3 regions of the Psychrobacillus sp. FSL H8-0483 genome follow, and region 2 is predicted to be linked to each of the others. Evidence: a T-box and tRNA genes for the amino acid it is inferred to sense, from the RefSeq annotation. Region 2 holds a T-box; the other regions hold tRNA genes.

Evidence for each region. The T-box of region 2 lies ahead of argS (arginine--tRNA ligase). A T-box ahead of a tRNA ligase gene usually reads a tRNA of that ligase, here a tRNA-Arg.
Region 1: it has a tRNA-Arg gene. The T-box ahead of argS (arginine--tRNA ligase) is inferred to sense a tRNA for this amino acid. The anticodon was not compared.
Region 3: it has a tRNA-Arg gene. The T-box ahead of argS (arginine--tRNA ligase) is inferred to sense a tRNA for this amino acid. The anticodon was not compared.

Annotation. Positions count from the first base shown of each region.
Region 1 covers NZ_CP152052.1:3,172,153-3,177,848, forward strand. Annotated here, with positions in the region: gene MHB48_RS15325 (TPM domain-containing protein) at 1-670, opposite strand, end outside; gene MHB48_RS15330 (LemA family protein) at 670-1,248, opposite strand; gene MHB48_RS15335 (DUF1761 domain-containing protein) at 1,486-1,899, opposite strand; tRNA gene MHB48_RS15340 (tRNA-Arg) at 2,337-2,408, opposite strand; gene clpP (ATP-dependent Clp endopeptidase proteolytic subunit ClpP) at 2,574-3,170, shown strand; gene MHB48_RS15350 (HPr family phosphocarrier protein) at 3,720-3,977, opposite strand; gene whiA (DNA-binding protein WhiA) at 3,997-4,938, opposite strand; gene MHB48_RS15360 (YvcK family protein) at 4,999-5,696, opposite strand, start outside.
Region 2 covers NZ_CP152052.1:511,618-517,313, forward strand. Annotated here, with positions in the region: gene MHB48_RS02500 (methyl-accepting chemotaxis protein) at 1-1,240, shown strand, start outside; gene argS (arginine--tRNA ligase) at 2,209-3,873, opposite strand; T-box leader at 3,918-4,116, opposite strand; gene MHB48_RS02510 (hypothetical protein) at 4,202-4,651, opposite strand; gene MHB48_RS02515 (5'-nucleotidase C-terminal domain-containing protein) at 5,034-5,696, shown strand, end outside.
Region 3 covers NZ_CP152052.1:2,804,005-2,809,700, forward strand. Annotated here, with positions in the region: gene MHB48_RS13425 (amidohydrolase) at 1-517, opposite strand, end outside; gene MHB48_RS13430 (YitT family protein) at 702-1,280, opposite strand; tRNA gene MHB48_RS13435 (tRNA-Arg) at 1,463-1,536, opposite strand; tRNA gene MHB48_RS13440 (tRNA-Arg) at 1,884-1,957, opposite strand; gene MHB48_RS13445 (Ger(x)C family spore germination protein) at 2,033-3,184, opposite strand; gene MHB48_RS13450 (spore germination protein) at 3,181-4,635, opposite strand; gene MHB48_RS13455 (endospore germination permease) at 4,669-5,696, opposite strand, start outside.

The DNA.
Region 1 (5,696 bases), 1.5 Mb from region 2:
GTCTTCCTCTACCAGAACCACTACCGCCACCTCCGCCAGACATTACCGTATAAATAAGGTAAATCACAACGATAATCACAATGATAGTAGTAAACGAAAAACCTTCATCCGATGAAGCAGGCTCATTCGGTTCCACTAACTCTCCGTCCCAGCCATATTCTGTGGCAACTTCATTGTATAACACCTGGTATGTGGAAAGAACCGCATCATCGAAAGATCCTTGGTCCAAATACGGACGCGTATAGTCATCAAGAATTCGACCAATTTTTCCATCAGGCAATGCACCTTCTAAACCGTATCCAACTGTAATTGCTATATCACGATTCCCTTCTTTTGTAGGATCCGTTTCAATAACAAAAAGAACACCATTATTCTTTTCCGCGTCCCCAATACCAAATTCTCGAATGACATCTACACTAAATTGATTCACATCTTGCCCATTCAAGGAGTTAATAATCATTACGACAATTTCTGCTCCCGTAGCATTATCTAACTGGAGACCTAGCTCCTCTATTTGTTTTTTAGTTGACTGTGATAAATACCCTTCATAATCTTGTACATAAGACTCACCTGGAATAGGCATTGGTATATCAGATACAGCAACAGTCATTAATGGAAGAGAAAGAAATAAAAGTAGCGCAACTATAAGCATTCGCGCAACCTTCATCATTACTCTCCATCTCCTTCAAAATCAACTTTTGGAGCTTCTTTTGCAGCTGCATCTGCTTTAAAATATTCTTTTTCATCAAACCCGAAAATGGATGCAACAATACTGCCTGGTAATCGTTTTACTTTTTTATTGTAATCAGAAACAATGTTATTATAATCTTGTCTAGCGACCGTTAATCTATTTTCAGTACCTGCTAGCTCATCCATTAATTGTCGGAAGCTTGCATCCGCCTTTAAATCTGGATAGTTCTCTACAACCACTAATAATCGACTTAAAGCACCAGTTAATTCATCATTTGCTACTGCTTGTTCTTCCGGTGTACTTGCTCCCGCTAGTCTAGAACGAGCATCTGCTATATTGCCCAGCACTTCTTCTTCATGGGATGCAAATCCTTTTACGGTGTTAACTAAGTTCGGAATCAAGTCCAATCTGCGCTGTAATTGGTTTTCTACTTGTGCATATGCATTATTCACATTTTCTTCCCCATCTACAAAACCGTTATAGCTCGGTATTAATATAACAGCAAAAATTGCAATAATAACCACGATTATAACAATCGGCCCTAATAACTTTTTCATCTTATTCACCCCTGATTAAGTATAGTATGCATGTTCCTTTAATTGTAAAATGTAAAACCTACTAAGGTATACGAAAAAGTTATTAATCGGTTTCATATGAATACGATTAATAAACAAGTTGAGCTTTCCTAAATTCCAACATTAGATGTTTTCTAATGGGTTAAACAAGATAAACAAAAAAACACATAGGAATATGAATACAGCCATCTCTCTACGTGTTTTACATTTGAAATACTATTATTTCCACAATCCTAAAATTAATCCCATTATCATAAAAGTAACTACATGATATCCAGCATTAATCAAAAACAATTTCAATGATTTTCTTTCAAACAAATATGTTATTCCCATCGTTGTTGCGACCCAAAAGAGCCCGGCCATGAAGCCTGCTGTTGCACCCATCATCGCGTTTCTTTCTGGCCCTAAGAATAGAGCAAGCACAAAGGAAATGATTAAGGAAAATATAAATGAACCTCCAAAGATCTTCGCCATATTAGCATTCTTTAATTTTTCTTCATCAAAACCGTTTTCCTTCATCCAAGCCTTTGCAAATAAAACTGAATACCATAGACCTCCAATAACGAAAGCGGATAATCCTGCTGCTATAACTGCAAAAAAATTAATCGTCTCAAATGATTGCTGAAAATCCATTTCATTCTCCCCTTCTATCCATTCTATTTTTGATCGTTCTCTCTCTGCTCTGTTTCATTTTATTATAAGGTATTTAATACAAGTTGTATTGTAAAAAATGGACATTCTGGCATAGAAAGTTAGTCGCAGCTATTGCTTTTTTCGCATACACTACACGGTACTTTCCATTGATCAATAATTAATTAAACATTCATTTTGTTTAATATTAAAATTCTGTGGTAAGGATGAATAGACCGGATAATTAAATAATTTATGAGGTGAGGAATATGTGTCCTGGTGATCCTAACCATCTGTCTATCGAAGCAATCGATTCACTTGAACGAATACAAGTAATAAATAGTAAAAATATCAACATACATTATACAAAAAAGCACTCCGAACATCGAAGGATCCATGTTTGGAGTGCTTGAAAGAAAATATCCTATTTAATCTAAATACGCCCTCGAAGGGAATCGAACCCCTATCCCAAGAACCGGAATCTTGTGTCATATCCATTAAACTACGAGGGCAAGCGACTTATCTATTATACAAATCATTAGCAAATAATTCAAGCGAACATTTCAATGCTTAATATTTGACCTTCCTTGACCATAATGTGTATGATAAAGTTACAACTGAGGTAGTATTTCTCAGAAATAAAATTAATAAACCACCTTTGAAGGAGGCAAATCAGGATGAATTTAATTCCTACTGTTATTGAACAAACAAATCGTGGGGAACGTGCATATGACATTTACTCACGATTATTAAAAGACCGTATTATCATGCTTGGAAGTGGAATTGATGACAACGTTTCAAACTCCATCGTTGCCCAACTACTATTTTTAGAAGCTGAAGATCCAGAAAAAGATATTTCAATCTATATCAATAGTCCAGGTGGAAGCATTACAGCAGGTATGGCAATTTACGATACGATGCAATTCATCAAACCAGATGTGCAAACAATTTGTATCGGTATGGCTGCTTCTATGGGAGCATTCTTACTTACTGCAGGTACAAAAGGAAAACGCTACGCACTTCCAAACGCAGAAGTAATGATTCACCAACCACTTGGTGGAGCACAAGGGCAAGCAACAGAAATCGAAATTGCTGCTAAACGTATTTTATTCTTACGTGATAAATTAAATAATATTATGGCTGATCGTACTGGTCAACCGATTGAAGTCGTTTCAAGAGACACAGATCGCGATAACTTTATGACTGCTGAACGTGCAAAAGAATATGGTTTAATCGATCATATTATTGACCGTAGCGAAATGAAAAAATCATAATAATAATTGTACCCAAGGAAATTTACCTTTCCTTGGGTATTTTTGCGGAAAATGCCTTAAATATTTACCACTTCGTTGATGGAAGCGGCAGGCGGCGACTCCTGCGGGATGAGTGAGACAGATAAGCCATCACAAACGAGCGTGAGCGTCGGTGATGGGTTATCGCTCACCCCACGGAAAGCGTCCGCCTATAGCGGAAATCAACTATACTTTATCCGTATAAAATATATATTCCTTTAGTATTGTTCGTGTTTTTTCATGTAAATTGGAATGATGAAATCGATTCAACAAATGGAATTAAATGGCTTAGCGAGACCATTCCTATATAAACGAGACCAATTAATGCGGTTCCGCAACCATTTGCCTTGTATCCGAGACCAAATGATGCTCAACCGAGACCATTTCATTTCTAAGATGAAGAAACCAAAGGAAGTGACGGACGTTTTTTCAAATTCTATGTACGCTAAATTCAATAGTCCATACTTTTTAACTAACTACGAAAAAAAAGACCGCCTTTTCGTCTATACTGACTAGTAAGGCCGCCCTTTATTATTCTTCATTTGAAATAAATTTTGCTAGTGCTACTACTGCTTCTTCTTCATCTGACCCATCTGCACTTAGGTTTACAGTAATCCCTTTGCTAATAGCCAAGCTCATAATACCCATAATACTTTTTGCGTTCACTTTTTTATTGTCTTTTTCCAAATATACATCTGCAATATAACGATTAGCCTCTTGTACAAATAACGCAGCTTGTCTCGCCTGTAATCCTGATGGTAATTTCACTTCCACTTGTTTTTCTGTCATTGTCCTACGCTCCATTTCACTAAATTGTCTCGCCTCTACGAAGTGCGTCTGCAATTTCGTCTATCTTTCGTAAACGATGATTTATACCAGATTTACTAACGTTCCCAGTGGAAACCATTTCACCTAGTTCTTTTAATGTTACATCTTGATATTCCACCCGCAAGCGAGCAATTTCTCTTAATTTTTCTGGTAATTGGTCTAATCCAACCGTATTTTCGATAAATCGTATATTGTCTACTTGTCGAATAGCAGCACTAATCGTTTTATTTAGATTAGCTGTTTCACAATTGACTAAACGATTTACACTATTACGCATATCTCGAATTATACGGACATCTTCAAATTTCAGCAACGCACGATGTGCTCCTGCGATACTTAGGAAATCAGAAATTTTTTCTGCTTCCTTTAAATATGCCACATATCCCTTTTTACGTTCAATTGTTTTCGCATTTAATTCGAATCCGTTCATCAATTCTACTAGAGCGTCACTATGCGTTTTATACAAAGAGTAAATTTCCAAATGATAAGAAGACGTTTCTGGATTATTGACAGATCCTCCCGCTAAGAAAGCTCCTCTCAGATACGCACGCTTGCAACAATTCTTTTTGACAAGCTCTTGTGAAATGGAGTATTCAAATTGAAAACTCTCTTTCAATATTTTTAAATCCTCTAATAGATGCTTTGCTCCATCTCGAACACGGCAAATATAGATATTATTTTTCTTTAATCTCATTTTTTTTCGAACGAGCAATTCTACTTGATAAGGGTATAAAGATTTAATAAGCGTATACAGTCTACGAGCAATTGCTGCATTTTCAGTCTGCACGTCTAAGCTTAACATTTTATTGCTAAACGACAGAGACCCATTCATTCGAATAAGTGCTGATAGTTCTGCTTTTGCACAACAAGGCTTTGACTCTTCTTGAGTCATTTCTTTTTTTGTTTCAGAAGCAAACGACATAATCCGTTTCCCCCTTTCTTGCTAGCGATTACAATTTCCAACTATGTATCTAATTGTAATTCACCCTGCATATTCTACAAGCCATTTCGCTATTTCCATCGCATCATGACGAACTGCTCCATCATACACGACTGAAATGTCTTTTTTAACGATTTCTATGTCTAATGTTTCTAATCGTTCTACATCTATTTTGACAGGTGATGCTTTCTCTTGTTTGTACAAAAACTGCACGTTTTCTGGAATTTCTTCATTACTAATTAACAGCGTATCCAAGAAATTCTCTCCCACATGGCTGATTAACGCTTCTACATGGTCATATGCAGTATAATTACTCGTTTCTCCAGCCTGGGTCATCAGATTACATATATATACTTTCTTTGCCTTAGAACGAATAATTGCTTTCTTGATATCTTCTACTAATAAGTTTGGCAAAATACTAGTATATAGACTTCCTGGACCAATTGCGATGATATCGGCTTGTCGAATGATATTTATCGTCTCTGGTAAAGGTTTTACATCTGCTGGAGAAATAAACACTTTCTCTATTTTCTTTCCATAGTCCGGTATTTTAGATTCCCCACTAATAATTGTTTTATCCTCAAACTGTGCATGAAGCGTTACTAATTGATTAGCGGCGGGTAGAACTTTCCCATGTATATTTAATACACGACTCATCTCTCGAATGGCGTGGGCAAAATCTCCTGTAATAGAAGTTAACGCCGTTATCATTAAATTCCCTAAAGAATGTCCTTCCAATT
Region 2 (5,696 bases):
AGATCCAGCTTTTGAGGGATTTATTGACCAATTAGATAAAAATACTGCAGAGACAAATGAAAGTTTAGAGTCTCAATCAAAATTAAGTCAAGGGATTCTAATAGGAATTTCTATTGTAGCGGTAGTGTTTGGTCTAATATTAAGTTCTATCCTTCTGAAAGCCATATTAGTTCCTTTACGCCAATTAAAAGAGCAAATGAATGATATAGCTAATGGCGACGGCGATTTGACTAAAATCATTCATGTGAAAAACAAAGATGAGTTGGGGGAAGTAGCCACTTCGTTTAACCAGTTCCTAACTTCTTTAAGAGAAATGATTAAGCAAATTAGTTTTTCATCAGGACAAACGGCAGCATCTTCGGAAGAATTTTCAGCTAGTGCAGAGCAATCAAAACTAACATCCAATCAAATTGCAGAGAATGTCTACAATGTCTCAGTAAGTATGAATGATCAACTGCAAATTTTGAGTGAAAGTACTACTGCCGTCGAGCAATCTCTGCGCAGATTACAAAGCATGACACTTCATACAGCAGAGGTATCTGAAGAGACGAGTGAAGTTAGTATAAAAGCAGATAACGGGGAAAAATCCGTTCAGGAAATTGTTTCTTCCATGGAAGTGATTCATCAATCCGTAGGTGAAACTGACAAAAATATTAATTCATTGGCTGCTGATGCAGTTAAAATTGGTGAGATTACAGCGATTATTAATGAGATTTCAGATCAGACCAATCTGCTAGCTTTAAATGCTGCAATTGAAGCTGCAAGAGCTGGAGAACATGGAAAAGGATTTGCTATTGTAGCCGAAGAAGTACGTAAATTAGCGGAACAATCAAGCCAATCAGCCAATCAAATTCGAACATTAATCACTCGTATTCAAGGGACGACAACTGAAACCGTCAATACCATTGAAGTGGTGAAAGCGAATGTGGATAGTGGAATTCATTTAACATCTGTTACTTCTGTCCAATTCAAGGAAATCATCCAATCTATCTCACAAGTATCTGGAAAAACACAAGAAATAGCTGCGTCAACAGAACAACTAACAACGGATTTCACGATGGTTGCACAAAAATATGAAGAAGTTTCTGGGTTATTCAAGGAGAACTCTGAAAGTACCCATGAAATTGCAGCAGCTACAGAGGAGCAATTAGCGTCCATGGAAGAAATTCAAACAGCTGCTCAATCGTTAACAACTATTTCTGATGCATTGAACGATATGGTGCATCGATTTAAAATTTAGCTTTATCCAGCAGGGGTCCACAAACCCCAGCTGAATATCGAGGAACTTTGGCTAAGGTTGCCGCGTCTTGCTTGCGGCAACGCCTGAGTGACCAACATCCTGTCGGCCCAAAGCCTCCGGCGGATGTCACAGATTTTTTATCGATCAAGCTCGATAAAAATCTGGGCGCACTGTTTTCTGCAACGAGCTTCTTGCGCAGGATCAATAACTTCTGCGGAGATGAACGAAGAGAAGCGGAAGCAAATTCGCCGAGGCGTATTTGATCTACAAAACTTCCTACTAGTCATTTAAACTAGTAGGAAGTTTTTTTTGAAGTATATACATTTACACAAGTGTTGATTAACCAAAAAGTACCCAGTGAATTGCTTATTAAAATGGTGATAACACAATAGGCATACTATGTAAAGGTGCTTTTGGATTGCTTGGAACTGAACGAGTTCTAGACCATTACCTAGAAAATAAGCAAGGAACGCATGATAGAAAGTGATAGAGTGCCTGAAATTGCATCTTCGGGCACTTCCACTATGAGTAGAAAGGTTGCTATTCTTTCCTTTTCCAAATCCATTCTTTTGAGCATTGTAGGTACATAACGGAGACCTGCACGAGGCAGGTCACACAGTCGTCGCGACACGATGTCGCGTACTTAGACTGTGCTCCTTTAAATATCCACAACAGGATTATCGAAAATAGTGTAGCAGGAAGTGACGCGGTCACTTCCTGCTACACTTAGCCCTCGGTAATGATGTAGTAATCATTTCGTCCAAAGTGAACCAAGAACGTACAAGTGCAAAATGGGATTCTTGCGCATTTCGTGAAATTTTAATGGTGAAAATTGGTTAATCAACAGACGTTATACATTTAGCAAGTAATTTGAGTTTCCTGATAATAACTAGTAACGTTTTTCCCCCGTGTAATCAGGTATTACATCGATAAGAACCTAATAGTAAAAGTGCTTCTCTATAATGTAATTACATTTCACTTGGTGCTTTAATTCCAAGCAAACGTAATGCTTCTTCTAATACAATAACGACAGACTGGACAAGTGTAATGCGATAAGATAACTGGCTTGAATCACTCACTACTTGGACATTTCCGTAAAAAGAGTTGAATGATTGTGCTAAATCAATCGCATATTTTGCTACTAAAGATGGATCAAACTCATCAGTCGCACGTTTAATAATGTTTGGAAATTGTTGTAGTGATTTAATGACTTCCCACTCATAATTATTCACGTCTGTAACTTCAAACATGTCAACTTTATGCACTTTTCTTAAAATAGAACATGCTCTTGCGTAAGTATATTGGATATAAGGTCCTGTTTCTCCCTCAGTTTGGAGCATTTTTTTCAAGTCAAATTCGATGTCATGCTTCCGGTGTTGTTTTAAATCACTAAAGATGATTGCTCCTACACCTACTTCTTTAGCCACTTCTTTTTTATTAACTAATAAAGGATTTTTTTCTTCTATCGTTGTTTCTGCTAGTCGAATTGCCTCGTTTAACACTTCTTCTAATAAAATAATTTTTCCTTTCCGAGTGGATAATTTTTTACCATCTTTCAATATCAATCCAAAGGGAATATGATGCATTGTCTTCGACCAGTCATAGCCCATTTTATTTAATACAATTTTTAACTGTGCAAAGTGTAAACTTTGTTCATTTCCGACAATATACAAAGACTTTACGAAATGATAATTCTTTTTGCGATGAATAGCAGCTGTGATATCTCTAGTTGCATATAAGGTCGCGCCATCTGATTTTTTAATTAGACAAGGTGGCATATTTTCACCAACGTCTACGACAAGTGCACCATCCGAATCAATTAGGAGATTTTTTTGTTGTAACTTTTCTACAATTGGATCCATTTTGTCATTATAATAAGCCTCGCCTTGAAAAGAATCAAAAGCTACGCCAAGTAGGTTATATATTTTTTGAAATTCTTTTAACGATTCTGTTCGAAAGCCTTCCCATATCTTCAAAGCTTCGGAATCACCGTCTTCCAACGACTTAAATGCTGCTCTTCCTTTGTCATTTAGCGTGTCATCAATTTCAGCTTCCTCATGAAAACGAATGTAAAGAGATAGTAATGATTGAATAGGAGCTGCTTGGACTTTCTTTTCATCCCCCCATAATCGATAAGCTACTAGCAATTTCCCAAATTGTGTACCCCAGTCACCTAGATGATTAATTTTAATCGGTTGATATCCATTTTTTTCGTGTAATAAAGCAATGGAATTTCCAATAACAGTAGATCTTAAATGCCCCATAGAAAAGGGCTTGGCAATGTTTGGTGAGGACATATCAATTGTAACAACACCACCGCCCCCTATATTCGAAGAACCATATTGATTTCCTTCCTTATGAATGGTAGTCAATACAGATGTTGTAAATTTTGTTCGTTTCATAAAAATATTCACATAACCTCCAACTGCTTCTACTTTTTCAATGTTTTCGTCCTGGATACTAGTAGCGAGTTCTTGCGCTATTAAATTAGGTGATTTTCTTTGCTTTTTTGCAAATGAAAAGCAGGGGAGTGCATAGTCTCCTAAATGTGCATATGCAGGCGCCTCAATCATTTGCTCCTCGATTAATTCCGTAGTGAAATTTTGAAGAATTTCTACAACTGTCTGCTTCATTTATATTCCTCCCTAAAAATAAAAAAGCCCTCGTCTCATTATAAAAATGAGACGAAAGCTTGAACTTCCGCGGTACCACTCAATTTGCCTATTTTAGGCCACTTTCTCCATAACGGTGAGTCTCCGGCTTTATTATAAAAAGCATCTCTAAAGTGCGGTTCACAACTCTTCTTAACTAGGCTTACACCATCCCTAGCTCGCTTGATGATCCGATGTTGTTACTCTCTTTATCTTAGATATTGTATTTGAATTTACCAAATAGAAAAGTTAATGTCAATTTCTTTAATAAAAAATAAATGAAAATGTTTTGAACATTTTCAGGTAGTGCTTAAATTGTAACCGCAGCTACAATATTAACTAATTTTGAAGTAGGCTTGTTGTTTTCTAGTGGCTGTCCTTGAATAACCCAATTCATTGAAAGTAGTTGATTTAGTGATAAAAGCTGCTGCTCATCGATATCTAAACAATCTATCCCGTTTTCGTGAAGCTGATAATCGCGGTCAGCAATTTTATCGTACTTCAATTTCAATAAGTTTTTAAGCCCGTTCATCGTAATGAACTTCACTGAGTAACCGTCCAATAAAATGGACTTAAATTTAGTTTGGTCTTCTTCAAACAATGTGATAAGTGCACTGAATCTATTATTAGGATATTCATTTTCCCACGTTCGAAGATCATTTTGTTCTAGTTTTGTAAGAATTTCATCATTTGAAACGCCATTGCTTCGTAGGGTTTCTATCAAAAAAGCATCCATCATTGAAATTTTGTTGTTCTCCATTCTCATAATCCCCCCAAAAAAATTAAATACACGCTAAGTAATTATAACAAAAATTCTCAATTGTTCATTTCTTTTTACGAGAATAATTAAAATACTTCGACTAAGCATTTGCTTAATCGAAGTATTTTTGGTTACTTATTTAATATTCTTGAATTTCCACTTCTTTGATTTAGCGTCGTAGTAAGCACCTTCAAGGGTAGGTTTCTTACCTTCTGTAACGATAATGAAGTGCTCTTCGAATCCTGTTGTTATTTGCTTCTGTTTACTATCAAAGAAAGCAATATTTTTCAATTTAAGATTGTTGAAGTAATGTTTCTCTATTTAATAGAATTATCAGAACATGATATAATGAGAGCGGTAAATAGAAGAATTTTCGGAGGTAATGATGAGATTAAAGATTCTACATACAAATGACGTACATAGTAATTTTGAAAACTTCGCAAAAGTTGCCACGCTGATCAAGGAACATAAAGATGAGGATACAATTATTCTAGACGGTGGAGATTTTGCCGATTTCAAAAGCATCGAGCTACAAGGTACTAGAGGATTAGCTGCGATTGAATTATTAGCAGCTATTAGTTACGATGCGCTTACTATAGGAAACAATGAAATGTTTAATGGTATTGAAACACTTGAGCATATGGCGAGTAATAGTCCTTTTCCTTTCATTAGCAATAACTTATATAAAAAAAATAAAACAGAGATTAATGGTGTTTTCAAAAGCGCTATTCTAAATAAAAATGGGCTCCGAATCCTAATTACTGGATCCTCTCCTCATATGGGAGAATTTAATGATGGACTTGGAATTTATATGACTGATTATAAAGAAGCCATTATAGAAGAAATTAAACGAAATGAAGGGAAATACGATATTTGTCTCCTTTTGAGTCATGTTGGAACATTTGCGGATGAACCTCTTGCTATAGATATCCCAGAAATTGATATCATTATTTCTGCACATGACCATAAACTATTTAACGAAGCAAAAGTGATAAATAATACGATTATGAATAGTGCAGGAAATTACGGAGAGCATTTAGGAATA
Region 3 (5,696 bases), 1.8 Mb from region 2:
ATAACAGACCGGTAGGTTTTTTTGTAGTAGGTTCTAAGACGACAGTACCACCATATGGAATTGCCATATTGGAGTGATATCCGCATTGTGCTAGCGCTCTGCTATTGACCAAAAATGCATGTCCGCATATTCTTGGCAAGAAAAGAGGAGAAAAAGGAGCGACATAATCAAGTTCTTCTATAGTTGGAATTCGTTTATCCGGAAAAATATTTTCATCCCATCCACGACCTAATATCCATTCATCAGGATGTATGGATGCAGCCTTCCCTCTAACTGCAGCCAATAGTTTATCTCTTGACTTTACACCAGTAAGATCTAACTCTTGCGAATTAATGCCTACACTCGAAATGTGGAGGTGACTATCTATTAAACCTGGAAGGACGGTTCTCCCTTCTAAGTCAATAATTGTTGTTCCATTTCTCCCCCATTGAAGAAGCATATCTTCGTTATTGCCTATCTCAACGATTCTTTCATTACTTGTAACAATAGATTGTGCCATAGGTTCGTTAGGATTCATCGTATAAATATTGCCATTGATATAGATGGTTTTCAAAGTCAATTACTCTCCTTTTATTTCTAAAGTAGTATCATCATTTTAAGTTGAATATTTTAAATATTCAAAAATTATTTTTTATTTGAGGAAAGTATATGAAAAAACCGAAATCAATAGAACGATTGGAATTACATCAATTATAAATCGTTCAAGCTTGAACTACATTTCTAGTAAATAAACTTGTAGTAAGAGCAACAAACATGATAGTAATAACAGATAGAAACAATGTATCGGTCGATAATAAAATACCTCCAAGCAAAATAACAAATGAATCAATGAAAAAAATGAGTATCCCCACATTTATACCAGTCTTATCACATAGGAACTGCGCAATCAGATCCGTACCTCCTGTACTCGTCCGAAACCGAAGCATTAAGCCTATGCCACTTCCCACTAAGACCCCTCCTAGAATCGAGCTATACACAGGATTAATCAAAAATAGCGAGTCATTTGTTTTTAGGAAGTCTATAAAAAGAGAAGATATTATCATGCCATGTAAACTATTGTAGAAATAATCTCTATAAGATACCCAAGCAATTATAAATATAGGGATGCTTAAAACTATAATTGTAAGCCCAGCTTTAAGTCCCCATAAATAATTTAAAATTAATCCAATTCCAATAATTCCCCCATCCAACACCTTATAAGGAACTAAAAAAAGATTTATCCCTAAAGATATAAGGATGCTACCGATAACAATGACGATGCTTTTTTTCACAAAATACATTTAAATTCCTCCAAGAATTGGATCTGTATTTAATTTATGAAAAAACCTAACTCAAGATGTATAAAAATCCATTTATCTATTTATCCAAAGGGTATAATGTACATACTTTAAAAGAAAACAGAAAAAAGGCCGTAAACGTTGATTAACAACATTTACAGCCTTTTCTTTACTTATTTTATTTACGTCCCAGGAGAGATTCGAACTCCCGACCGACGCCTTAGAAGGGCGTTGCTCTATCCAGCTGAGCTACTGAGACTTATGTATGACCAAATTTGCCTACTTACCTATTATAAAGGAAATTTAACAAATTTCAACCCTTCAGGAAAAATTTATTTACAATTGTTTTACCTTAACTTAATACCAGTTTAGTTTTGTACTATTCTAAAACAACATATCAATTTTAAAATTAAATTCACTGTTGTTTTTAGAAGAATATAATTTGTGACGAAAATCCGCAAGACTTCTGCGGAAAAACGGGCTGCCAAGACACCGCAACGAGCTTATAGGAACATATCCTAAGTTCGCCACATCCAAGTGGCAACGGGAAAAAAACACCTCTTAATCTAATATTAGAAGATGTTTTTTCATCGCAAGTTTCACTTACGTTCCAGGAGAGATTCGAACTCCCGACCGACGCCTTAGAAGGGCGTTGCTCTATCCAGCTGAGCTACTGAGACAACGCACCTGTCTTACCAAAGAAAATATCTATTTTGTTTTTTTGTCAGTAATTTGTCAAGGGATATTATCATTTTTTATTCAATTGTTTCCTCAAATGATTTTCTACCTGAATAAATCTTACCTACCACTACATTAAGATCATTTATAGAATCTTCGCTCAATCTTACCTTTCCATCTGTTTGTTGTTCCTTCCACGTTTCCACTTTTTGTCGATACACATACTCTGATAAACGGTAAATATCAATCTCGTTTTTTAATCCTTCTTTATACGTGTCTTCAATCTCTTTCTTCACTTGTTTGATAACACCTTTCCGTATTTCTTCGGGTGTTATTTTTCCCTGAAACTCGCTAACTAAAACATTCACTCTTATATCGATATCAAAATTGACATTATCTCTCGTAACTATCGGTTTTACTTTAACATCAAGATCATCTAAAATTACAGTCATATAACTTTCTTCATGAGGATCTATTTTGAACGTTAATTCCGATCTAACTGTTTCCTCCGTCATCCATTGCAATCCTCTTATTTTATCTCCTTGAATAAAACCCTTAAAATCGGTCGGGGAAATCACACCTACCCCTAATATAGAAGCAGCCTTATCTAATTCTTTTTCCGTCTCCCAATTTTCTTTAATAGTAATTAACGGGATTTTCACTTCGTAATTTGGCTCGTTTAACATAATAATTAGCTCTCGTAAATCAATAGGCTCTACTAATGAATCTTGCTTGTAAGAGTTTTCAGGATCTGAAATCTTAGACAGCGTCATCGCTTTGTTGAATATCGGTGTAAGGAGCAATACATCTTTTATTGGATCTGTCGTTGTATAGACCCATGTTTGATATCTCGTTTCTCTATATCGGATAAACCCATTAATTACCGGATTTGCATTCCCATTCTTTAATACTTCTTCCGAAAAAATAAGATAACTAAAATGCCCCCAAAAAAGCTTTAAATCCATCGATCGATACAAGCTAAAAATTGCATCATCAATAGTTTTTCCTGAGCCATGACCCACCTCTATCTGATTTAATTCAAGATTTGGTTGTTCTGACTTAGCTATATTTGCAAAATTAACAATTTGAGCATATACCTCATATTTATTATCTTTATAATCCACACCTACTCCATAAATATAGAGCATTCTTTCAGGTTCCGTCACATCCCAACAGCCTGATATAAATGTCATTAATATAAAGAGGATAATCATTTTTATCCTTTTCATTTCTCAGCCTCTTTTGTCCGAGTCTTATCTTGTGGATCTAAAACATTCGGACGCTTCTTATACTTCTCCGGAGACAATCTGAATAACGATTTTTTAATAGTTGTCCAACTTAAATCAGTGGCAATATTCATATAAGGAACCCCAAATATTCGGATATTCGCTAAATATAGCAACAGGAAATACAGCGCCATAAAAAATCCGAATAACCCTAAAATTGCAGTGATTAAAATAAATATAATACGCGTAATACTTACAGCTGACACAAGAGATTGGTTAACTAGTGTAAATGTCGATATGGTAGAAATCGCAATTATAACAATCATTGCAGGACTAGTTAAACCTGCTCGTATTGCAGCATCTCCGATAATGAGTCCTCCTACAACACTTATCGTCCCACCAATTACGCTCGGAAGACGTAAGCCTGCTTCACGAAAAAGTTCAAACATTAGGAGCATTAAGAGCATTTCAATCGCGGATGGAAGAGGTAAACCTGTATTTGATTGAACTACAGTAGTAAGTAATTGAAAAGGCAGTTGATTTTGATGAAAAGTAGTCAATGCAAGCCAAAATGAAGGAAGAAGTACGCCGATTAGAATACCTGAAATACGTAGTGTCCTTTCCAATGAACTAAACGCTACAGGATATTCTGTATCCTCACCTGACTTTAAAAGTAAAAATAAATTCACAGGGGTAATAACAGCGTAAGAAACTCCATCAACTAATATGATAAACCTTCCTCGTACGAGTGATTGAACAGCGAAATCTGGTCTCCCTGTATAATCAGTCCTTGGAAAAATTTTAGAATTTTTATTCACTTCTTCCATTAAAAACTCACCACTAAAAACAATATCTGTGTCAACTTTATTCAACTGTTCTTTAATCTCATTTAATATATCTTTATTGGCGATATCGCTAAAATATAGAATGGCTACTACAGTTTTGGAACGCTTTCCTAGTATAAGTTTTTCTACGCACAACGAATTCGTAGGCAATCTCTTACGTATTAATGCGATATTCACAGAGATATCTTCAATAAAGTTATCCCTCGGACCTTTAATGAGTACCTCCATCCTCGATTCTTCAGGATTTCTATTTGGCTTTTTAGAAATATTACTTGAAAATAAAAGATTGCCTTCCTCGAAGTAAAGTAACAAATGTCCCTCGTATATTAAAGAAATTGCTTCCTCTTGATTCTCCACTTTTTTTAAGTCGGGTATGTGTAACTTCTCAATAATTACTTCTTCGAGTGATTGCTCCGTTATGTTGTCGCAAACTGACTGAACTCGATGTACAATGACTTCATTTAATAACTGCTGGTCAACCATCGCCTCACAAATGAGAAACTGTACTTTATGTCGATGGAATGAGTATCCCTGAAATTTAACATCCGCGGAATATTGAAATAACTGCTGCAATGCTTGCAAATCCATTGTACTTTCAGCCGATTGCATTGTCTTTTCACTTCTTTCTAAGCAATATTATAATTACACGTTTTTGGCAGTTTTTCTGGAAGCGAATGCAACTATGGTTAAAAAGAGTGATAGTACGATTAAGAATACAAAAGTACATATTAAGAAATAATTTCCTTTTATTTCCAAAAACAGATCATCATTCAACAGAGATAATGATAAGCTAAGGAAGAAGAAAGGTGGTGCGATCATCGTCCATATCCGTTTCCTATTCTCATTCAAATTGAATAGATCTACTACTATAAACAACAAAAATCCAACTCTAATAAATGCACCTGTTAACCATTGATACACTGAGAAAAAATCCATATGTTCAATATATCTTCCTATCGTTGCAAGTCCCCATTCTTCATAAGCTGGATAACTTTGTTTAGCTGCTTCAACTGGCCCGAACTCTGTGATTGCTCCGATAAGTGGCCCCATCGTCAATCCCATTAAAATAAATAGCATAATAGCAAAATGGTACCAGCGAATCCTGCCCTTATAGTGATGCTGAAGGAACAAAAGCAAGAGCAGTTCAACAAATCCAGATGCAGGATATACCGCTCCTGTAACAATCGGTTGAATCCCATGTTCAAAAAAAGGTCTTAACAATTCATAATCTTTTACTTGCATATTGACAAATGCCACAAAAAATCCTAAAACAATCACTCCGAATAAAACAAGTACATTCACGATAGCAATAGTTTGAATATTTGTTGATATAAGTAGGATGCAAAGTATTGTAAAAATGGTCAGCAAAAGTAACATTGGAGTATTTGGTAAAAATGTCGTCTTCACCCATTGCAATGTTTCTCTTATTGTAAACGCACTAAGGACGATTAAATAAAATCCAATCATATAAAGGATAATGGTATATCCGACTTTTCCAATCCTTTGTTTTAACCAATCTTTCATTGGCAACTGATGTGATTTGTTATGAACATATAATAAAAGAAATAACCAGGGAAACATAAAGAGCCCAGCAAACAATATTGCAGCCCACCCATCTCTGCCTACAACTTGCAATATCGGAGGAATAATTGTCACATGATTCTTTAAAC